DNA from 4 places in the Streptomyces sp. NPDC092369 genome. Region 3 is predicted to be linked to each of the others. Evidence: riboswitches for the same ligand, from Rfam matches in the RefSeq annotation. Region 3 holds a riboswitch; each other region holds the start of a gene.
The links. A riboswitch is a leader RNA that binds a small molecule or an ion and turns the genes downstream of it on or off. The one in region 3 is predicted to bind cobalamin.

Region 1 (4,650 bases), on a different contig from region 3:
AACCGCCAGGTCATCGCGCAGTTCATGGCCCACGGTTTCGCGGGCGCTATCAGGGCCTGGCTCGACGACCCGTCGGTCACGAAGGAGGACCTGATCGACGCGTCCGTGGCGTGCGCGCCCGCCTGGTGGGCGGTCGACGCCGGCCCCACGGGCCCGTCCGATCGTCCGTAGAAGCCGGCGCCGAGTTCTCTCAACTCCCGTACACCGCAGGGGGCGGGGGGCTGATGAAGGCGATGACCCGGCTGCGTACCGAGCCGGTGCCTGACGACATGCAGTGGGCCTGGTCGCAACTGACCCCGCCGGTCCGCATCGTCGATGGCCGAGACGCTCGTGACGCTGCGTGCCGGTGGTCCGATCACCACGGCCAAGGACCCTGACGACGGCCGCAAGACGCTCGTCGAGGCGACCCCCGTCGTTCGAGAGGGGCAGCGGAACCCCGGTGGTGTCTACGGCGTGGTCAGCGCCTCCAGTTCGCTCGCGAACAGCAGGTCCGGGTCGAATCCCATCCCGTTGAACTGACCGGCGAGTTCGAGCGAGAGGAGGCCGTGCAGCCGGGTCCAGACGGTCAGCGCCCGGTGCAGTACCTCCGGCGGGGCGGGGTGGCCGCGGGCCCAGTGCCCGTGCTCCCGCAGATGCTCGGCGAACGCCGCCCCCGGGCCCTCGGCCGGCGGTCGTACGGGGATCTCGGCGCAGGCGTCGAGCAGGACCGCCATGATCTCCGCGCTGATCGCGGTGGTGGTGTCGGGAGCGTGGTAGCCCGGGATGGGCGTGCCGTAGAGAAGGAAGTACCGGTGCGGGTCCGTCAGGGCCCAGCGGCGCATGGCGTGGGCCAGTCCGGCCAGGTCGGCGTCGGAAGCGGCGGCCGTGTGCAGGGTGTCGGCGAGGCTGCGGTACGCGTCCTTGATGAGCTCGGTGATCAGTTCGTCGCGGTTGGCGAAGTACCGGTAGAGCGCCGGTCCGCTCATCCCCATCTGCTTGGCGATCGCGTTGAGCGAAAGGCCGGAGGCTCCCGCCGTGGCGATCTGCTGCCACGCGTGCTCCTTGACCTCCGCTCGGACCTGGGCGCGATAGCGCTCGCGCGGGGTCTCCGTCCTCGTGCTCGCCACGGCCGCCTCCGTTCACGCCCCTGAGGGCACCCTGAGCGATTTAGTTAGAGGTTATCACGTTGGCTATTGACTATCCCTTGCGACGGTTATAGCTTCTAACTCAAGCGACAAGCGCTAGCGACGTGGAGGTCATCATGAGCACCGAACGACACGAAGGACTCGTCGAGGTCGTCCTGCCGGGCACGGTGGAGCCGGAGGGGCTGGAGATCCGCACCGGGGGCACCGTCCCGGCCCCGGGCCCGGGACAGGTCGTGATCCGTATGCAGGCGACCGGAGTCTCCTTCGCCGAGCAGCAGATGCGCCGCGGCCGGTACTACGACCAGCCCGCGTTCCCCTTCGTGCCGGGTTACGACCTGGTCGGCACGGTGGTGGCGGCCGGCGAGGGCGTCGGCACCGAGCTGATAGGCACCCGGGTGGCCGCGCTCCTCAAGGTCGGCGGCTGGGCGAGCCACGTGGTCGTCGACGCGGCGGACACCGTGGAGGTCCCCGACGGGATCGGCGCCGCGGAGGCCGAGACGATGGTCCTCAACGGCATCACCGCCTGGCAGATGCTCCACCGCAAGGCACGCGTGCGTGCGGGCCGGACCGTCGTGGTGCTCGGCGCCAACGGCGGCGTCGGCTCCGTCCTGGTCCAACTCGCCCGCGCCGCCGGGGCGAAGGTGATCGGCACCGCCTCCGTACGGCACCACGACGCCCTGCGCGAGCAGGGAGTGATCCCGGTCGACTACCGCGCCGACGACGTCGCCGCGCGCATCCGCGCACTCGCCCCCGACGGAGTGGCCGCCGTCTTCGACCACGTCGGCGGGCACGGCATCGTCGACTCCTGGCGCCTGCTCGCGCCCGGCGGCACGCTCGTCTCCTACGGCAGCGCCGCCACCCGGGACGACCAGGGATCCAAGCAGTGGCCCGTGTTCAAGCTGCTCGGCCGCGTCTGGCTGTGGAACGCCCTGCCCAACGGCCGCCACGCCTACTTCTACAACGTCTGGGCGGGCCGGGCCCTGGCCAAGAACGCGTTCCGGAACCGGCTGCGCGCCGACCTCACCCAGGTCTTCGCGGCCCTGGAGCGCGGCGAGGTCACCGCCCGCATCGCCGCCGAACTTCCGCTGGCCCGCACCGCCGAGGCCATGCGGCTCGCCGAGTCCGGGACCGTCGCCGGCAAGATCGTACTGACCCCGTGACGCGGTCGCGTCCAGGTCCGACCCCTGTCTGCTCGACCTGCTCCGGCGCCACCGGCAGGGCCAACTGCCCGTCACCCTCCCGAAGGTGCTCTCCGACTACCCCGATGTGGCCGTCGGCCCGGGAAAAGGTACGCGCGCGGGACCGCCGATCGCGTGGCGCCCGAACCGGCTTGTGCGCGCGGTGAATTGACGACGGAGGCCGACACTCCGGGCCGCCCCGCAGACGAGAGCCGCATCACCCCAGGTAGCGCGGTATTGGCCATGTTCGCGACACACGGTACGGTCACTCTGATATCGACGACGCCAAAACGGAAGCCGGTGGGAGTCCGGCACGGTCGCGCCACTGTGTGCCACCCCTTTAGCGGAGGGGGGCGAGTCAGACCCGTAGCCGTCGTCCTGTGCACCACCGAGATGGGACGCGAACTCCCAGAGGAGGCCCTGCCATGGCGCAGCACGTCGCTCAGCCGACAGCCACCACCCCCGCTCTCCCCGCCAAGCTGCCGATCGGCGCGATCGTCCCCTGGGCGGTCTTCTTCGGCATCCTGATGCTGGTCCTGCTCTACTTCGTCGGCGCCGAACAGGGCGCCACCTCCCTCGTGTCCGGTTCGGACGTCCACGAGTGGGTGCACGACGCCCGTCACCTGCTCGGCTTCCCCTGCCACTGACCCGAGGGAAACCAGCACTCACATGAACTCCGCAACGGTGCGAAACCTTCTCGTGCGGGGCATGCTCGCCGGCCTCGCCGCCGGCGTGCTCGCTCTCGTCGTCGCCTACTTCCTCGGTGAACCGAGTGTCGACAAGGCGATCGGTTTCGAGGACGCGCACTCCCACGAGCACGAGATGGAGATCGTCTCCCGCTCCCTGCAGTCCACCGCGGGCCTGGCCACCGGTGTCCTGATCTACGGCGTCGCGTTCGGCGGCATCGCCGCGCTCGCCTTCTGCTTCGCGCTCGGCCGCGTCGGCCGGTTCAGCCCGCGGGCCACCGCGCTGCTGCTGTCCGGCTGCGCCCTGCTGGCCGTCTACGTCGTCCCGTTCCTGAAGTACCCGGCCAACCCGCCGGCGGTCGGCGACCCCGACACCATCGGCAAGCGGACCACCCTGTACTTCCTGATGATGGTGCTCAGCGTGCTCCTCGCGATCGCCGCGGCCATCCTCGGCAAGCGGCTCGCGCCGAGCCTGGGCACCTGGTACGCGACCGTCGTCGCGCTCGCCGCGTTCGCCCTGGTGATCGGGCTCGCGTACGCGTTCCTGCCGGTCATCAACGAGGTCCCCGCGGACTTCCCGGCCACCGTGCTGTGGCGCTTCCGGCTCTCCGCGCTGGCCATGCAGATCACTCTGTGGGGCGGATTCGGCCTGGCCTTCGGCGAGTTGGCCGAACGGCTGCTGAACCCGAAGCCCGCCCGGGTCACGGCGGGTACGGCGGTGCCCGCACCGCACTGACACGACCGACCTGACGAGAGGGCCCGCCGAATCGTCCGGGGGCCCTCTCGCGTTCTCCCGTCAGTCCCGCCGACGACGACCCGGCGAGAAGGTGAGCGGACCGAGCAACTCCTGCGGGAACTGCTGGAGTTGGTCGCGGCACCGCCCGGGACCTGCGAAGCCGCGTCGACGCACACGGACCCGGACGCCGACATCGACTGGCTGCGCTGCGCGATCGCCGCGCTGTTACGCCGACACCGGGACCCGGCCTCATGAACCACCGGCCGACGGGACCTCAGCCGCCTCGGCCGTCTCCAGCGGCTGCCCGATCCGCACGTTCCAGCGGCCTGCACGCCCACTCAGCGAGGTAGCGGTCAACGGCAGTACGTCCAGCCGCCAGAAGGCCGCCGCGGGCGCGTCCGACGCGTGCACCACCACGGCCCGTACGACGTCCGGTTCGACCACGGCGAGAGTACGGCCGTCCGCGCCGAGGGACGCGTCCAGCCACCGCGCCACCCGCGCGCACAACTCCTCGACGGACTCCCCGCCGTGCGGGGCGGACGCCGGATCGGCGAGCCATCGGGCCACCGCCTCCGGCTCACCGGCACCGACCTCGGCGAGGGTGAGACCCCGCCAGCGCCCCACGTCCAGCCCCGCCAACTCCGCTGCTTCCTCCGACCCGTTGAGACCCAGCGCGGTTGCCGTCTGGCGGCAGCGCAGGCTCGGACCCACGACTACCCGCGCACCCGGAGGCAGGGCTCCGGCCACGGCACGGGCCCGCGTCTCTCCGCCGGCCTCGATCGAGCCGCCGTCGTCGAAGCGCGCCTGGCGCAGCGAGGTGCTCATCGCGGGCGAGATGAAGGTGACACGACTGGTCACGGGCGGCTCCTCCTGATGCGGTGCGTGAACTGTCAGTCTCCCTTGGACACGGCACGTGCCCGCGCCGG
Region 2 (4,650 bases), on a different contig from region 3:
CTTCGGCGCCACCCACGCCAACCCGATGGGTCTGTCGAGCCGCCGCAGGTACCGCTGGACCGAGGGCCGGATCAGCGACTACTGGGACGAGGTGTTCACCGCGGACGGGTTCGCCGGGCATGCCGCGCTCGACGACCAGTCCGCGTTCATCGCGAGCCTCGGCAGCAATCGGTCGGCGCGGATGCGGGACGTGCTCGGCACCATCCAGGCCGACCAGGACGCCATCATCCGCGCGGGATCCCGCGGCACGCTCGTCGTCGACGGCGGTCCGGGCACGGGCAAGACCGTCGTCGCCCTGCACCGCTCCGCCTATCTCCTGTACTCCGACCCGCGTCTCGGCCACCGCCGTGGCGGCGTCCTGTTCGTCGGTCCGCACCGGCCGTACCTGGACTACGTCTCCGACGTCCTGCCGAGCCTCGGTGAGGAGGGCGTGCAGACCTGCATCCTGCGGGACCTCGTCGCCGAGGGGGCGGCGGCCAAGGAGGAGAGCGACCCCGAGGTGGCCGCCCTGAAGTCGTCCGCGGACCTGGTGAAGGCGATCGAGAAGGCCGTCAGGTTCTACGAGGAGCCACCCGCCAAGGGCATGACGGTCACCACCCACTGGTCCGACATCCCGCTGAGCGCCGACGACTGGGCCGTGGCGTTCGACGCGGCCGAACCCGGTACTCCGCACAACGAGGCGCGCGAGCAGGTCTGGGAGGAACTGCTCACCCTCCTGATGGAGAAGCACGAGGGCGACGCCCCGACCACCCTGTTGCGCAAGTCGCTGCTCCAGAACCGGGCGCTGCTGACGGCCTTCAACCGCGCGTGGCCGCTGCTCGAAGCGACCGACCTGGTCGGCGATCTGTGGACGGTCCCCGCCTATCTGCGGATGTGCGCTCCCTGGCTGGACCGCGACGACGTCCAGAAGCTGCAGCGCGCGGAGGCCCAGGCCTGGACGGTGTCCGACCTCCCCTTCCTGGACGCGGCACGGCAGCGGCTCGGCGACCCGGAGGCGGCGCGGCGCGAGCGCCGCCACAAGGCAATCCTCGCCGCCCAGCGCGAGCGCATGACCCAGGTCGTCGACAACCTGATCGAGGCCGTGTCCACCTCGGGCGACGACGGTGACGAGGGCATCGGCCTGGTGAAGATGCTGCGTGGCGAGGACGCCCAGGTCAGCCTGGTCGACGAGGCCGAACTGACCACCGTCGACCCGGACCTGCTGGCCGGACCGTTCGCGCACGTCGTCGTGGACGAGGCGCAGGAACTGACCGACGCCCAGTGGCAGATGCTGCTGCTGCGGTGCCCGTCCCGGAGCTTCACCATCGTCGGGGACCGCGCCCAGGCCCGGCACGGGTTCACGGAGTCCTGGCAGGAACGGCTCGAACGCATCGGACTCAACCGGATCGACGTGGCCTCGCTGAGCATCAACTACCGCACCCCTGAAGAGGTCATGGCGGAGGCCGAGCCGGTCATCCGGGCCGCGCTCCCGGACGCCAACGTCCCGACCTCCATCCGCAGCAGCGGTGTCCCCGTCGTGCACGGCCCCGCCTCGGATCTGAACTCGGTCCTCGACACCTGGCTCGCCGCACACGACGACGGCATCGCCTGTGTCATCGGTGATCCCACGTTCCGGGCGACGTCCCGAGTCCGCTCACTGACTCCCGAGCTGTCGAAGGGACTCGAGTTCGACCTGGTCGTCCTCGTCGACCCGGAGAAGTTCGGCGAGGGCATCGAAGGTGCGGTCGACCACTATGTGGCGATGACCCGGGCGACCCAGCAACTCGTGGTCCTCAGCAGCTGAGAACCCCGTCCACGACCAGCGCCGATCCGGTCCCGGGCGGGCCGGATCACCCTCCGGACGGCGGACGCGGCGCTTCGGTCCGCCGCGCCACCCCGTAGGCTGGCCCGTGCAGCTGGTTCGCCCCGTCCGCCAGGCGGGATGCGTCGCAAGAGGGAACCCGGTGGGAATCCGGGACTGCCCCGCAGCGGTGAGCGGGAACGACCGCCGTCATACGCACTGGGCCCACGGAGGGCTTGGGAAGCGACGGCCAGTAGGAGTCCGCCGGGAGACCGGAGGACGTGCCCGCGAGTCCGAAGACCTGCCAACTGCCCGCGTACGGCCGATTCGTGCGCGGACATCCCGGTGACCTCGTGGGCGGGTCGGCGTACATACCAGGCGGACGACCGCGCGGTTCCAACTGCCGCGCGGGGTCGTGACCGCCCGGTTTCGTCACCCTTCGCGCTCGTGTCCCGTCGCCGGGATCTCAGGGATCCATCTCGCGAAGGAGATCTCCGTGACCACCAGGACCGCAGCCGCGGCAGCGCGGGCCACCGTGTACGGCTACCCCCGCCAGGGCCCGAACCGGGAACTGAAGAAGGCGATCGAGGGCTACTGGAAGGGCCGCGTCACCGCCGACGACCTGCGCGCCACGGGCGCCGAGCTGCGTCGCACCAACTGGCGGGAGCTGGCGAAGGCCGGCGTCGACGAGGTGCCGACCGGCGACTTCTCGTACTACGACCACGTCCTCGACACCACCGTCATGGTCGGCGCCATCCCCGCCCGCCACCGCGCCGCCGTCGAGACGGACGCCCTGGACGGGTACTTCGCCATGGCGCGCGGCACCCAGGACGTGGCGCCGCTGGAGATGACGAAGTGGTTCGACACCAACTACCACTACCTGGTGCCCGAGTTGGGCCCCGACACCGTGTTCACCGCCGACTCGACCAAGCAGGTCGAGGAGTTGGCGCAGGCGCTGGCCCTGGGGCTGAGTGCCCGTCCGGTGCTGGTCGGTCCGGTCACCTACCTCCTGCTGGCCAAGCCCGCCCCTGGCGTGCCGGCGGACTTCGACCCGCTCACCCTGCTCGACCGGCTGCTGCCCGTGTACGCCGAGGTCCTCGCCGACCTGCGTGCGGCGGGCGCCGAGTGGGTGCAGCTGGACGAGCCCGCCCTGGTCCAGGACCGCACGCCGGCCGAGCTGAACGCCGCCACGCGCACCTACCGTGACCTCGGTGGCCTCACCGACCGGCCGAAGCTCCTGATCGCCTCCTACTTCGACCGGCTCGGCGACGCGTTGCCGGTACTGGCCAAGGCGCCGGTCGAGGGGCTCGCGCTGGACTTCACCGAGGCCGCCGCCGCCAACCTCGACGCGCTGGCCGCCGTGGGCGGACTGCCCGGAAAGCGGCTGGTCGCCGGCGTGGTCAACGGCCGCAACATCTGGGTGAACGACCTGTCGGCGTCCCTCTCCACCCTCGGCACCCTGCTCGGGCTCGCCGACCGGGTCGACGTGTCGGCCTCCTGCTCGCTGCTCCACGTGCCGCTCGACTCCGCCCGGGAGCGGGACATCGAGCCGCAGATCCTGCGCTGGCTCGCGTTCGCGAAGCAGAAGACGGCCGAGATCGTCACCCTCGCCAAGGGTCTCGCCCAGGGCACCGACACGATCGCCGCCGAACTCGCCGCCAACCGCGCGGACTTGGCCTCCCGCACCGGCTCACCGATCACGAACGATCCGGCGGTACGGGCCCGCGCCGCCGCCGTCACGGAGGCCGACGCCCGCCGCTCCCAGCCCTACACCGAACGTGCCGCGGCCCAGCGTGCCCACCTCGGCCTGCCGCTGCTGCCGACCACCACGATCGGCTCCTTCCCGCAGACCGGTGAACTGCGCACCGCCCGCGCCGACTTGAGGGCGGGCCGGGTCGACATGGCCGGCTACGAGGAGCGCATCAGGGCCGAGATCCAGGAGGTGATCTCCTTCCAGGAGAAGACCGGCCTGGACGTCCTCGTGCACGGTGAGGCCGAACGCAACGACATGGTCCAGTACTTCGCCGAGCAGCTGACGGGGTACCTGGCCACGCAGCACGGCTGGGTGCAGTCCTACGGCACCCGTTACGTCCGGCCGCCGATCCTGGCCGGCGACATCTCCCGCCCCGAGCCGATGACCGTGCGCTGGACGACGTACGCCCAGTCCCTCACCTCACGACCGGTCAAGGGCATGCTCACCGGGCCCGTCACCATGCTCGCCTGGTCCTTCGTCCGTGACGACCAGCCGCTCGGCGACACTGCCCGCCAGGTCGCGCTCGCCCTGCGCGAGGAGGTCAACGACCTTGAGGCGGCCGGGACTTCGGTGATCCAGGTCGACGAGCCCGCGCTGCGCGAGACGCTGCCGCTGCGCGCCGCCGACCGCCCGGCCTACCTGGCGTGGGCCACGGAGGCGTTCCGGCTCAGCACGGGCGGGGTGCGGCCGGACACGCAGATCCACACGCACATGTGCTACGCCGAGTTCGGGGACATCGTGCAGGCCATCGACGACCTCGACGCGGACGTCATCAGCCTGGAGGCCGCCCGCTCCCACATGCAGGTGGCGCGCGAACTCGCCTCGTACGGCTATCCGCGCGAGGCGGGACCGGGCGTGTACGACATCCACTCGCCACGGGTGCCGGGCACGGAGGAGGCGGCCGATCTGCTGCGCACCGGGCTCAAGGCCATCCCCGCCGAGCGGCTGTGGGTCAACCCCGACTGCGGTCTGAAGACCCGCGGTTGGCCCGAGACCCGGGCCTCGCTGGAGAACCTGGTCGCCGCCGCCCGCAGGGTCCGTGAGGAACTGCACGGGGCCTGACGCCTGGGCCCGATGCCGGTCCGGTCGGCCGGGGAGGGGAGCCGGAGCCCCTCCC
Region 3 (4,650 bases):
GGAATCCGTCCGACTCCAGCGAGCCGTGCCAGTGCGTGCCCCAGGTCTGACCGACCCGGCAGCCGTCCAAGAAGGGTTCGCCGCCGTTCAGTTGGGCGACACCGTGGTGGATCTCGTACCCCTCGACCGTCTCGCCGATGGCTTCCCCCACCGGCCTGGTGAGCGTCTTCTCGCGCGCGAACCGCACCCGCAGGGGCAGCACCCCGAGCCCGTCCACATGTCCGCGCCGGCTCTCGACCTCGTCCTCGATGTGCTCGCCGAGGACCTGGAAACCACCACAGATACCGAGGATCGGCCGCTGCTCGGCGGCCCTGCGGACCAGGGCGTCGGCAAGTCCCCGCTCCCGCAGCCATTCCAGCGCCTTCACCGTGCCCCGCGTTCCGGGGATCACGACGAGATCGGCGTCGGCCAGTTCCTCCGGCCGGTCCACGAACCGCACCACGACGCCCGGTTCGGCGGCCAGCGCGTCCACGTCCGTGAAGTTGGACATGAGCGGGATCGCGCAGACGGCGACGCGCAGCACGTCCTCACCGACGGGCGGCGCGGTGCTGGACTCGCGGACGGTCCCGCGCAGCGAGATCCGCAGCCCGTCCTCCTCGTCGATCCCGAGTCCGTGCCGGAAGGGCAGCACGCCGTACGTCCGCCGCCCGGTGAGGCCGAGGAGCATCTCCAACCCCGGTTCCAGCAGCGTCACATCGCCGCGGAACTTGTTGACGAGGAACCCGGCGACGAGGGCCTGGTCCTCGGGCGAGAGCAGCGCGACGGTCCCGAAGAAGGAGGCGAAGACACCCCCGCGGTCGATGTCGCCCACCACGAGCACGGGCAGCCGCGCGTTGCGCGCGATCCCCATGTTCACGATGTCGGTCCGCCGCAGATTGATCTCGGCAGGACTGCCGGCCCCCTCGCAGATCACCGCGTCATACGTGCCCCGCAACTCGGCGAGACAGTCGAGCACGGTCCCGAGCAACCGTTCCTGCCGCCCGCCGTGATAGCCCCGCGCACTCATCTCGCCGACCGGCCTGCCCATGAGGACGACCTGGCTGCTCCGCTCGCCACCGGGCTTGAGCAGCACGGGATTCATCAGCGCGGTCGGCTCGATCCGGCAGGCCTGCGCCTGCATGGCCTGCGCCCGCCCGATCTCGGCGCCCTCGCGCGTCACGAACGAATTGAGGGACATGTTCTGCGCCTTGAACGGCGCGACCTTCACGCCCTGCCGCACCAGCCACCGGCAGATCCCGGCCGTCACGACACTCTTGCCGGCGTCGGAGGTGGTCCCGGCGACCAACAGCCCGCCGCCGCTCATGAGTTGCGTCCCTTCGTGAGCAGCCGCCCGGCGACGCTCACGCCGAGCGCGAGCAGACCGACGCGCCGGGAGAGCCGTACGGCCCGGTCGATGTCGTCCACGGCCACCGCGCGCCCGGCTCCGTTGAGCACGGGCCGGTGCTCGACCCGTCCCCCGTACGACAGCGTCCCGCCCAGCCGCACCCCGAGCGCCCCCGCGAACGAGGCCTCCACGGGCCCGGCGTTGGGGCTCGGGTGCTTGCCGGCATCAGTGCGCCAGGCGCGTACCGCCCCTCGCGGATCGTCGCCCGCCACGGTCGCGAGTACGGCGGTGAGCCGTGCCCCCGGCCAGCCGGCCACGTCGTCGAGGCGGGCCGAAGCCCAGCCGTAGCGGCGGTACTTGGCCGACCTGTGCCCGACCATGGCGTCGAGGGTGTTCACGGCCCGGAAGCCGACAAGGCCCGGCACGCCCGCCACCGCACCCCACACCAGGGCGCCCACCACCGCGTCGGAGGTGTTCTCGGCGACGGACTCGACGACGGCCCGGGCGATCCCGTCGGCGTCGAGGGCCTGGGGGTCGCGCCCGCAGAGATGGGGCAGCCGGGCCCGCGCGCCCTCGATGTCCCCGGCCTCCAGCGCACGACCGATGACCCCGGCCTCGCGGGCGAGGGAGGTCCCGCCGACGACGGCCCAGGTGGCGGCGGCGGTCAGCGCGACGGAGGCGGTACGGGAGGGCCGTACGGCCGAAGTGGCCACGGCGGCCAGGGCGATGGCACCGCCCGCGCACACGGCGGTGTGCAGGGCACCCCACCCGCGGTGGTCGCGCCACAGCACCCGCTCCACGGCACCGGCGGCCCGGCCGAACGCGGCGACCGGATGGCCGCGGCGCGGATCGCCGAGCAGATGGTCACCGAGGAGGCCGGCGGCGGCGCCGTACGCGAAGACGCGATCGGCACGCATCGGCTCAGCCGGCCGTCGGATCGGGCAGAGCTCGGGTGATGGACCTCAACAGGCGGCCGCGCATGGCGAATTGTCCTCACTCAGGGTGTCCGCGCCCTGGTTCGAAGAGAGCGACGGCGAGAGTTCCTGGCTCCCGGGACTACCTACCCCGGTGACAGTGGCGGGACCGCGCCGGAATCACACCGGCTTCCTCTCTTGCCGCCGTACTTGGCCCCGGCAGTCCACCACGGGCCTGGAAGAACCGTCAACTTGCCGCTGACCTGCGACGGGAGAGTGTGCTGAGGCCCACACGAGCCCCGTCGGAGGTCAGCGGACGGACGGGCGGCGATCAGGCGACGATCAGGGAGATCCCGTACGCCACAGCCGCCGCGCACGCCGCGAAGCAGACGTAGGCGCCGGTCACCGCGAGGGTGGCCGAGCCGCCCTGGGCCGTGGCCTTCTCCTGGCGGGACAGGCCCGCGACGCCGAGGGTGAACAGGGCCACGAGGCCCACGGTGACCACGAGGCTGACGCCGAAGACGGAGCCGAGAGTCGCCCAGTCGATGTGCATGCTGGTGATTCCTTCGTTACCGGGTGGGCGGGGCTCAGAGGGCGGGGGCGGCGGCCGACGGGGCGGCCGGGTCGGCCGCGGAGGTCGTGGGCGCCGGGATCGTGGCCGTCAGGCCGTCGGTGACCGGGCCCGCGGGGGGCGGGGTCACGGCGGCGATCGCGGTGGTCACCACGCCGGCCGGCTCCTCGGTCTCGTTGACGTTGCTGTGGTCGACGACCTCGCGGCGGGACAGCTTCCAGATGGCGGCGCTGGAGGCGATCAGGAAGACGGCGACGACGGCCGTGCCCCAGTCGCCGAGGTCGGTGACGGACTCGGCGAGCGCGCCCACCAGGGCGGCGGCCGGCAGGGTCAGGCCCCAGGCGGCGAACATGCGGGTCGCCGTCGACCAGCGGACCACGCCGCCCTTGCGGCCCAGGCCCGCGCCCATCACCGAGCCGGAGACGACATGCGTGGTGGAGAGGGAGAAGCCGAGGTGGGAGGAGGCCAGGATGGCGGTCGCCGCGCTGGTCTGGGCGGCGAAGCCCTGCTGCGGCTGAAGCTCGGTCAGGCCCTTGCCCATGGTGCGGATGATCCGCCAGCCGCCGAGGTAGGTGCCGAGCGCGATGGCGAGACCGGCGGAGAGGATGACCCAGGTGGGCGGGTCGGAGTCGGGGGCGACGGCGCCGCCGGCGACCAGGGCGAGGGTGATGATGCCCATCGTCTTCTGCGCGTCGTTGGTGCCGTGGGCCAGCGAGACCAGTCCGGCGGAGGCGATCTGGCCGGCGCGGTAGCCCTTCGCGGCGGCCTTGCCGTCGGCCTTCCTGCCGAGCCGGTAGGACAGGCGGGTCGCGAGCAGCGCGGCGACACCGGCCACGATCGGGGCGGCGACCGCCGGGAGCAGCACCTTGGTGACGAGCGCGTCACCGTGCACCGCACCGGTGCCGGCCGAGGCGACGGTCGCGCCGATCAGCCCGCCCATGAGGGCGTGCGAGGAACTGGACGGCAGCCCTACGAGCCAGGTCACCAGGTTCCACAGGATCGCGCCGACCAGCGCGGCGAAGATGACCTCGGGACGGATACCGGTCTCATCGACGAGACCCTTGGAGATCGTGTTGGCGACCTCGACGGAGAGGAAGGCGCCCACCAGGTTGAGCGCGGCGGACATCGCCACCGCCACCTTGGGCTTGAGCGCACCGGTCGAGATGGTGGTGGCCATCGCGTTGGCGGTGTCGTGAAAACCGTTCGTAAAATCGAACGCGAGAGCGGTTACGACCACAATCGCGAGGATCAGCGAGAAGTTTTCCATTTACCCAGACAATCGTTCGAGGTCATCGGTCCTTTGAACGTAGGCAACCTGAATGAACGGAAAGTGAACTGAGGGGGGCTTGGTGGTGTATGGAACGCGAGGTCGCCGCGCCGATCCGTCCCGGTCGGCACGACGACCCCGGCGCCCCTTGGCTCAGTAGCCCCGCGCGAACCGCTTCAGCTGGGCCCGGGTCCCGTTGAAGAGATTCTGATCACCCGGCAGGCTGCCCCTGTTGTCGTACTGCCAGAAGGTCCAGTACGACCATCCCGCAGGCAGCGCTCCCGTGTCCGGCGAGTCGTGGCGGGCGATCCACAGCGGGTTCGCGGCGAGCGCGTCGCTGCCGCCGGTGCACAGGTTCCACCAGTGCGCGGTCGTGTAGATCACCGGCCGGCGCCCGGTCAGCCGCTTCACCTCACTGCTGAACGACTTGATCCAGCCGACCATGCCCGCCTTGCTCAGCCCGTAGCACTTCTTCTTGGAGTCGTACGGGTTGTACTCGATGTCGAGCGCGGGCGGCAGCGTCCGGCCGTCCGCCGTCCAGGCGCCGCCGTGCCGCACGAAGTACGCCGCCTGC
Region 4 (4,650 bases), on a different contig from region 3:
AGGCTGTTGCGCATGCCGACCTTGGCGATACGTTCCCGCAGTGCCGACCAGCGCTCCGGCCAGGTCAACTCGACGTCGTAGTGGTCGGGGTGCAGGACGCCCCGGGCCGTGCGGGTCTTCTCCCAGGCCGGCAGCGGGCCGTTGCGCTCGGCCAGGTCCGTCGACGCCTCGTACGCGGCGAGCATGATGCGCTCGGCGATGCGGGTGGAGAGGGCCTTGGCCTCGGGGGAGTCGAAGGGCAGGCGGAGTTTGAAGAAGACGTCCTGCAGGCCCATGGCACCGAGGCCGACCGGACGCCATTTCGCGTTGGAGCGGCCCGCCTGCTCGGTCGGGTAGAAGTTGATGTCGACGACCCGGTCGAGGAAGGTGACGGCCGTGCGGACGGTCTCGTCCAGCCGGTCCCAGTCGATGTCCCGGCCGACCACGAAGGCGCCGAGGTTGACCGAGCCCAGGTTGCAGACCGCGGTCTCGCCGTCGTCCGTGACCTCCAGGATCTCCGTGCAGAGGTTGGAGGAGTGGACCGTGTGGCCCGGCTCGGCGGTCTGGTTGGCGGTGCGGTTGGCGGCGTCCTTGAAGGTCAGCCAGCCGTTGCCGGTCTGCGCCAGGGTGCGCATCATGCGGCCGTAGAGGTCGCGGGCCGGGATGGTCTTGCGGGCGAGCCCGGCGGCCTCCGCCTTGCGGTAGGCGGCGTCGAACTCCGCGCCCCACAGGTCGACCAGCTCGGGCACGTCGGCGGGGGAGAACAGCGACCAGACGCCGTCATCGTTGACCCGGCGCATGAACTCGTCCGGGATCCAGTGCGCGAGGTTCAGGTTGTGCGTACGGCGGGCGTCCTCGCCGGTGTTGTCCCGCAGCTCCAGGAACTCCTCGATGTCGGAGTGCCAGGTCTCCAGGTAGACCGCGGCGGCGCCCTTGCGCCGGCCGCCCTGGTTCACGGCGGCGACGGAGGCGTCGAGGGTCTTGAGGAACGGGACGATGCCGTTGGAGTGCCCGTTCGTGCCGCGGATCAGTGAACCCCGGGAGCGGATGCGGGAGTAGGCGATGCCGATGCCGCCGGCGTGCTTGGAGAGGCGGGCGACCTGGTGGTAGCGGTCGTAGATGGAGTCCAGCTCGTCGAGTGGGGAGTCGAGGAGGTAGCAGGACGACATCTGGGGGTGCCGGGTGCCGGAGTTGAAGAGGGTGGGGGAGGACGGGAGGTAGTCGAGCCGGCTCATCAGGCGGTAGAGCGCGGCGACTTCGTCCAGGGCGCGGGTGCTGTCGTCCTCCGCGAGACCGGCCGCGACGCGCAGCATGAAGTGCTGCGGGGTCTCGACGACCTTGCGGGTGATGGGGTGGCGCAGCAGGTAGCGGCTGTGCAGGGTGCGCAGGCCGAAGTAGCCGAAGCGGTCGTCGGCCGTGCGGTCGATCAGTTCGTCGAGGCGGGCCGCGTGGAGGCGGACGAACTCGGCGGTGCGGTCGGCGATGAGGCCCTCGCGGTGGCCGACGGCGACGGACTCGGTGAACGACGTCACGCCCTGCGACGCGGCCTCGGCGCGGATCGAGAGGGTCAGCAGCCGGGCGGCGACCTGCGAGTAGGCGGGGTCCTCCGAGATGAGACCGGCGGCGGCCTCCGTGGCCAGCTCGCGCAGTTCGGCCTCGTCGGCCCGGGCGGAGCGGCCGCGCAGCGCGGCGGCGGCGACCCGGCCGGGGTCGGCGTCGGGGAGGTCGGCGGTCAGCTCGGTCAGGATCCGCAGCAACGCGGTACCGGGGCCGTCGGTCTCCGGCGCGGTGACTGAAGCCGGGTCGGCTGGCGCGATGGTCACGTGGGGCTCTCCCTCGCTGGGCACGGGGGCCTGGCGGAGGGCAGGGGGCAGCCACGAGCGCACGACGGCGTCGCGTCCCCGGCCCATTCCACGAGGCCCGGACGTCTGGCACCCGGACCACGTCGGTCGGGCGCACTGTCGGCAGGTCCTCGGACTGACGCCCATACGTGTGCGAACACGCATGAGTACACCGTTGCGGGACAGTTCCGGATTCGCACCGGATTCCCCTGCGACGACAGCGAGCACGAGCATACATCTTGTGTTGGGTTGTAGTAGCACCCCTAGATGTTGTGTCGTGTGCCGACTTCGGAGCGTGTCAGAACGTCAACTGATAGGTGAGCAGCACGAAGTCGGCGGCCTCCGGAACGGGGTTCCAGTCGCGCTCCGGGACGCGGACGAAGCCGAGGCGTTCGTAGATGCGGTGGGCGGCGCGCATGGTCGGCTGGGTGGACAGGACGATGCCGGTGCAGCCCTCGGTGGCTCGCGCGCGGTCGACGCAGGCGCGGACGAGCGCTTCGCCCGCGCCTCTGCCGCGGGCCGCCCGGTCGACGGCGAGCATCCGGATCTCGGCCTCGGTGGGGCCGGCCCGCTCGGCCATGTGCGTGCCGGCCACGACGAAGGTGACTCCGCCGAGAATGCGGTCGTGATCGGCGGCGACGAGTACGTCGGCGGCGGCCGCCCGCTTGGCCACGTCTCTGAGCTCTCCGAGGTACCAGTCGCTGTCCCCGAAGGCCAGCAGGTCGTCCTGGAGGTAGGCCTGGGCGGTGATCTCGCCGAGGGTCTCGTATTCGGTGGGGCGCGCTGCCCGGATCACGATGTCCATGCAGGCGAGTGTGCCCGACGGGTACGACAACGGGCCGCCGGATTTCCTCCGGCGGCCCGATGAGCGGGAGCGCCTAGTGCGAGGTCCCCGCCGTGGCCGGCGGCAGTTCCACCGCCACGCCCGGGTCGCCCGCGTCCGCCGTGTAGTCGCCCGGTTGCGTCTCGTCCACGCCCTCCGGGGCCTTCAGTGCCTTCAGGGCGAAGGTCAGGACCACCGTGACGACCACGTTCAGCACGAACGCCGTGAGGCCGATGTAGCCGATCTCGCCGATGCCCGGGATCTCCTTGGAGGAGCCGCCGAAGTGCTTCTGGGTGGGGGAGGCGACTCCGTACGCGGCGGCCGTGCCGTAGATCATGCCGACCGCCCAGCCGGCGAGCAGGGCCCAGCGGTGGAACCAGCGGGTGAACAGGCCGCCGACCAGGGCCGGGAAGGTCTGCAGGATCCAGATGCCGCCGAGCAGCTGGAAGTTGATGGCGACCGTCTTGTCCATCGTCAGGACGAAGACCAGCGCGCCGACCTTCACCAGGAGGGACACCAGCTTGGAGACCTTGGTCTCCTGGGCCGGCGTGGCGTCCGGCTTGATGAACTCCTTGTAGATGTTGCGGGTGAAGAGGTTCGCGGCCGCGATGGACATGATGGCCGCGGGCACCAGAGCGCCGATGCCGATCGCCGCGAAGGCCACGCCCGCGAACCAGTCCGGGAACATGTCCTCGAACAGCTGCGGGATCGCCAACTGTCCGTTGCTGACCTTGACTCCGGCCGCGATCGCCATGAATCCGAGCAGTGCCAGCAGGCCGAGCATCAGCGAGTACAGCGGCAGGATCGTGGTGTTGCGGCGGATCACCTCACGGCTCTTGGAGGAGAGCGTCGCGGTGATCGAGTGCGGGTACATGAAGAGCGCCAGCGCGGAGCCCAACGCCAGGGTGGCGTACGTCCATTGGCCGGCCTCGGCCGGTGCGAGGGCGCCTCGTGGCTTGCCGGTCGCCGGGTTGGTCTGCGCGAACGCCTCGCCGGCCTTGGCGAAGATGTCGTCGAAGCCGCCCAGCTTGATCGGGATGTAGATGATCGCCACCGCGATGACGATGTAGATCAGCGTGTCCTTCACGAACGCGATCAGCGCGGGCGCGCGCAGTCCCGAGGAGTAGGTGTACGCCGCGAGCACGCCGAAGGCGATCAGCAGCGGGAGGTCCTTCACGAACCAGTTGGTGTCGTCACCGCCGCCGACGCCCATCACGTCCAGCACCGCCTGGATGCCGACGAGTTGGAGCGCGATGTACGGCATCGTCGCGAGGATGCCGGTGACCGCGACCGCGAGCGACAGGCCCTTGGAGCCGAACCGGCCGCGCACGAAGTCGGAGGTCGTCACATAGCCGTGCTTGTGCGAGACCGACCAGAGGCGGGGCAGGAAGGTGAAGATCAGCGGGTAGACGAGGATGGTGTACGGCACCGCGAAGAAGCCCGCCGCGCCGGCCGCGTAGATCGCCGCCGGGACCGCGACGAACGTATACGCGGTGTAGAGGTCGCCGCCGAGCAGGAACCAGGTGATCCAGGTGCCGAACGACCGTCCGCCCAGGCCCCATTCGTCGAGGCTGGCCTCGTTCTCGGCCCGGCGCCAGCGGGCGGCCAGGAAGCCGACGACCGTGACGGCCACGAAGAAGAAGATGAAGACGGCGAGCGCCACGCCGTTCACGCCGTCGTTCACTTCGCGCTCCCCTTCGTGCGGGCGCGCTGGTCACGCTGCCACAGCTGGTACGCGGTCATGGTCAGCGCGGTGGAGATCAGCACCCACAGCATCTGGTACCAGTAGAAGAAGGGGATGCCGATGAACGTCGGGTCGGTCTTGGCGTACGAGCCGACCCAGAGCATCGCCACGAACGGGGCGATCAGGCAGAGGGCGATCACCACGCGGGCCGGTGTCACCACCGGTGGTTTCACTTCGGGTACATCTGACATTCCGCGGCTCCGTCCCCTCACTGGCCACCAGGGATCGCCTGTGATCACCTGGGTAACGCGCAGGCAATGTAG

Region 1: another riboswitch for cobalamin. It lies ahead of ACIQI8_RS03365 (CbtB-domain containing protein); the one in region 3 lies ahead of ACIQI8_RS09965 (cobalamin biosynthesis protein).
Region 2: another riboswitch for cobalamin. It lies ahead of metE (5-methyltetrahydropteroyltriglutamate--homocysteine S-methyltransferase); the one in region 3 lies ahead of ACIQI8_RS09965 (cobalamin biosynthesis protein).
Region 4: another riboswitch for cobalamin. It lies ahead of ACIQI8_RS19745 (ribonucleoside-diphosphate reductase subunit alpha); the one in region 3 lies ahead of ACIQI8_RS09965 (cobalamin biosynthesis protein).

Annotation. Positions count from the first base shown of each region.
Region 1 is NZ_JBIVQP010000001.1:748,820-753,469, reverse strand. Features, by position in the region: gene ACIQI8_RS03380 (TetR/AcrR family transcriptional regulator) at 1-171, shown strand, start outside; gene ACIQI8_RS03375 (TetR/AcrR family transcriptional regulator) at 447-1,106, opposite strand; gene ACIQI8_RS03370 (medium chain dehydrogenase/reductase family protein) at 1,241-2,284, shown strand; cobalamin riboswitch at 2,543-2,692, shown strand; gene ACIQI8_RS03365 (CbtB-domain containing protein) at 2,728-2,949, shown strand; gene ACIQI8_RS03360 (CbtA family protein) at 2,972-3,724, shown strand; gene ACIQI8_RS03355 (histidine phosphatase family protein) at 3,974-4,582, opposite strand.
Region 2 is NZ_JBIVQP010000001.1:744,167-748,816, forward strand. Features, by position in the region: gene helR (RNA polymerase recycling motor ATPase HelR) at 1-1,783, shown strand, start outside; cobalamin riboswitch at 1,880-2,104, shown strand; gene metE (5-methyltetrahydropteroyltriglutamate--homocysteine S-methyltransferase) at 2,277-4,595, shown strand.
Region 3 is NZ_JBIVQP010000002.1:65,540-70,189, reverse strand. Features, by position in the region: gene ACIQI8_RS09970 (cobyric acid synthase) at 1-1,303, opposite strand, end outside; gene ACIQI8_RS09965 (cobalamin biosynthesis protein) at 1,300-2,241, opposite strand; cobalamin riboswitch at 2,339-2,502, opposite strand; gene ACIQI8_RS09960 (hypothetical protein) at 2,570-2,791, opposite strand; gene ACIQI8_RS09955 (anion permease) at 2,826-4,076, opposite strand; gene ACIQI8_RS09950 (lysozyme) at 4,230-4,650, opposite strand, start outside.
Region 4 is NZ_JBIVQP010000003.1:626,164-630,813, reverse strand. Features, by position in the region: gene ACIQI8_RS19745 (ribonucleoside-diphosphate reductase subunit alpha) at 1-1,802, opposite strand, end outside; cobalamin riboswitch at 1,925-2,071, opposite strand; gene ACIQI8_RS19740 (GNAT family N-acetyltransferase) at 2,119-2,625, opposite strand; gene mctP (monocarboxylate uptake permease MctP) at 2,699-4,327, opposite strand; gene ACIQI8_RS19730 (DUF3311 domain-containing protein) at 4,324-4,578, opposite strand.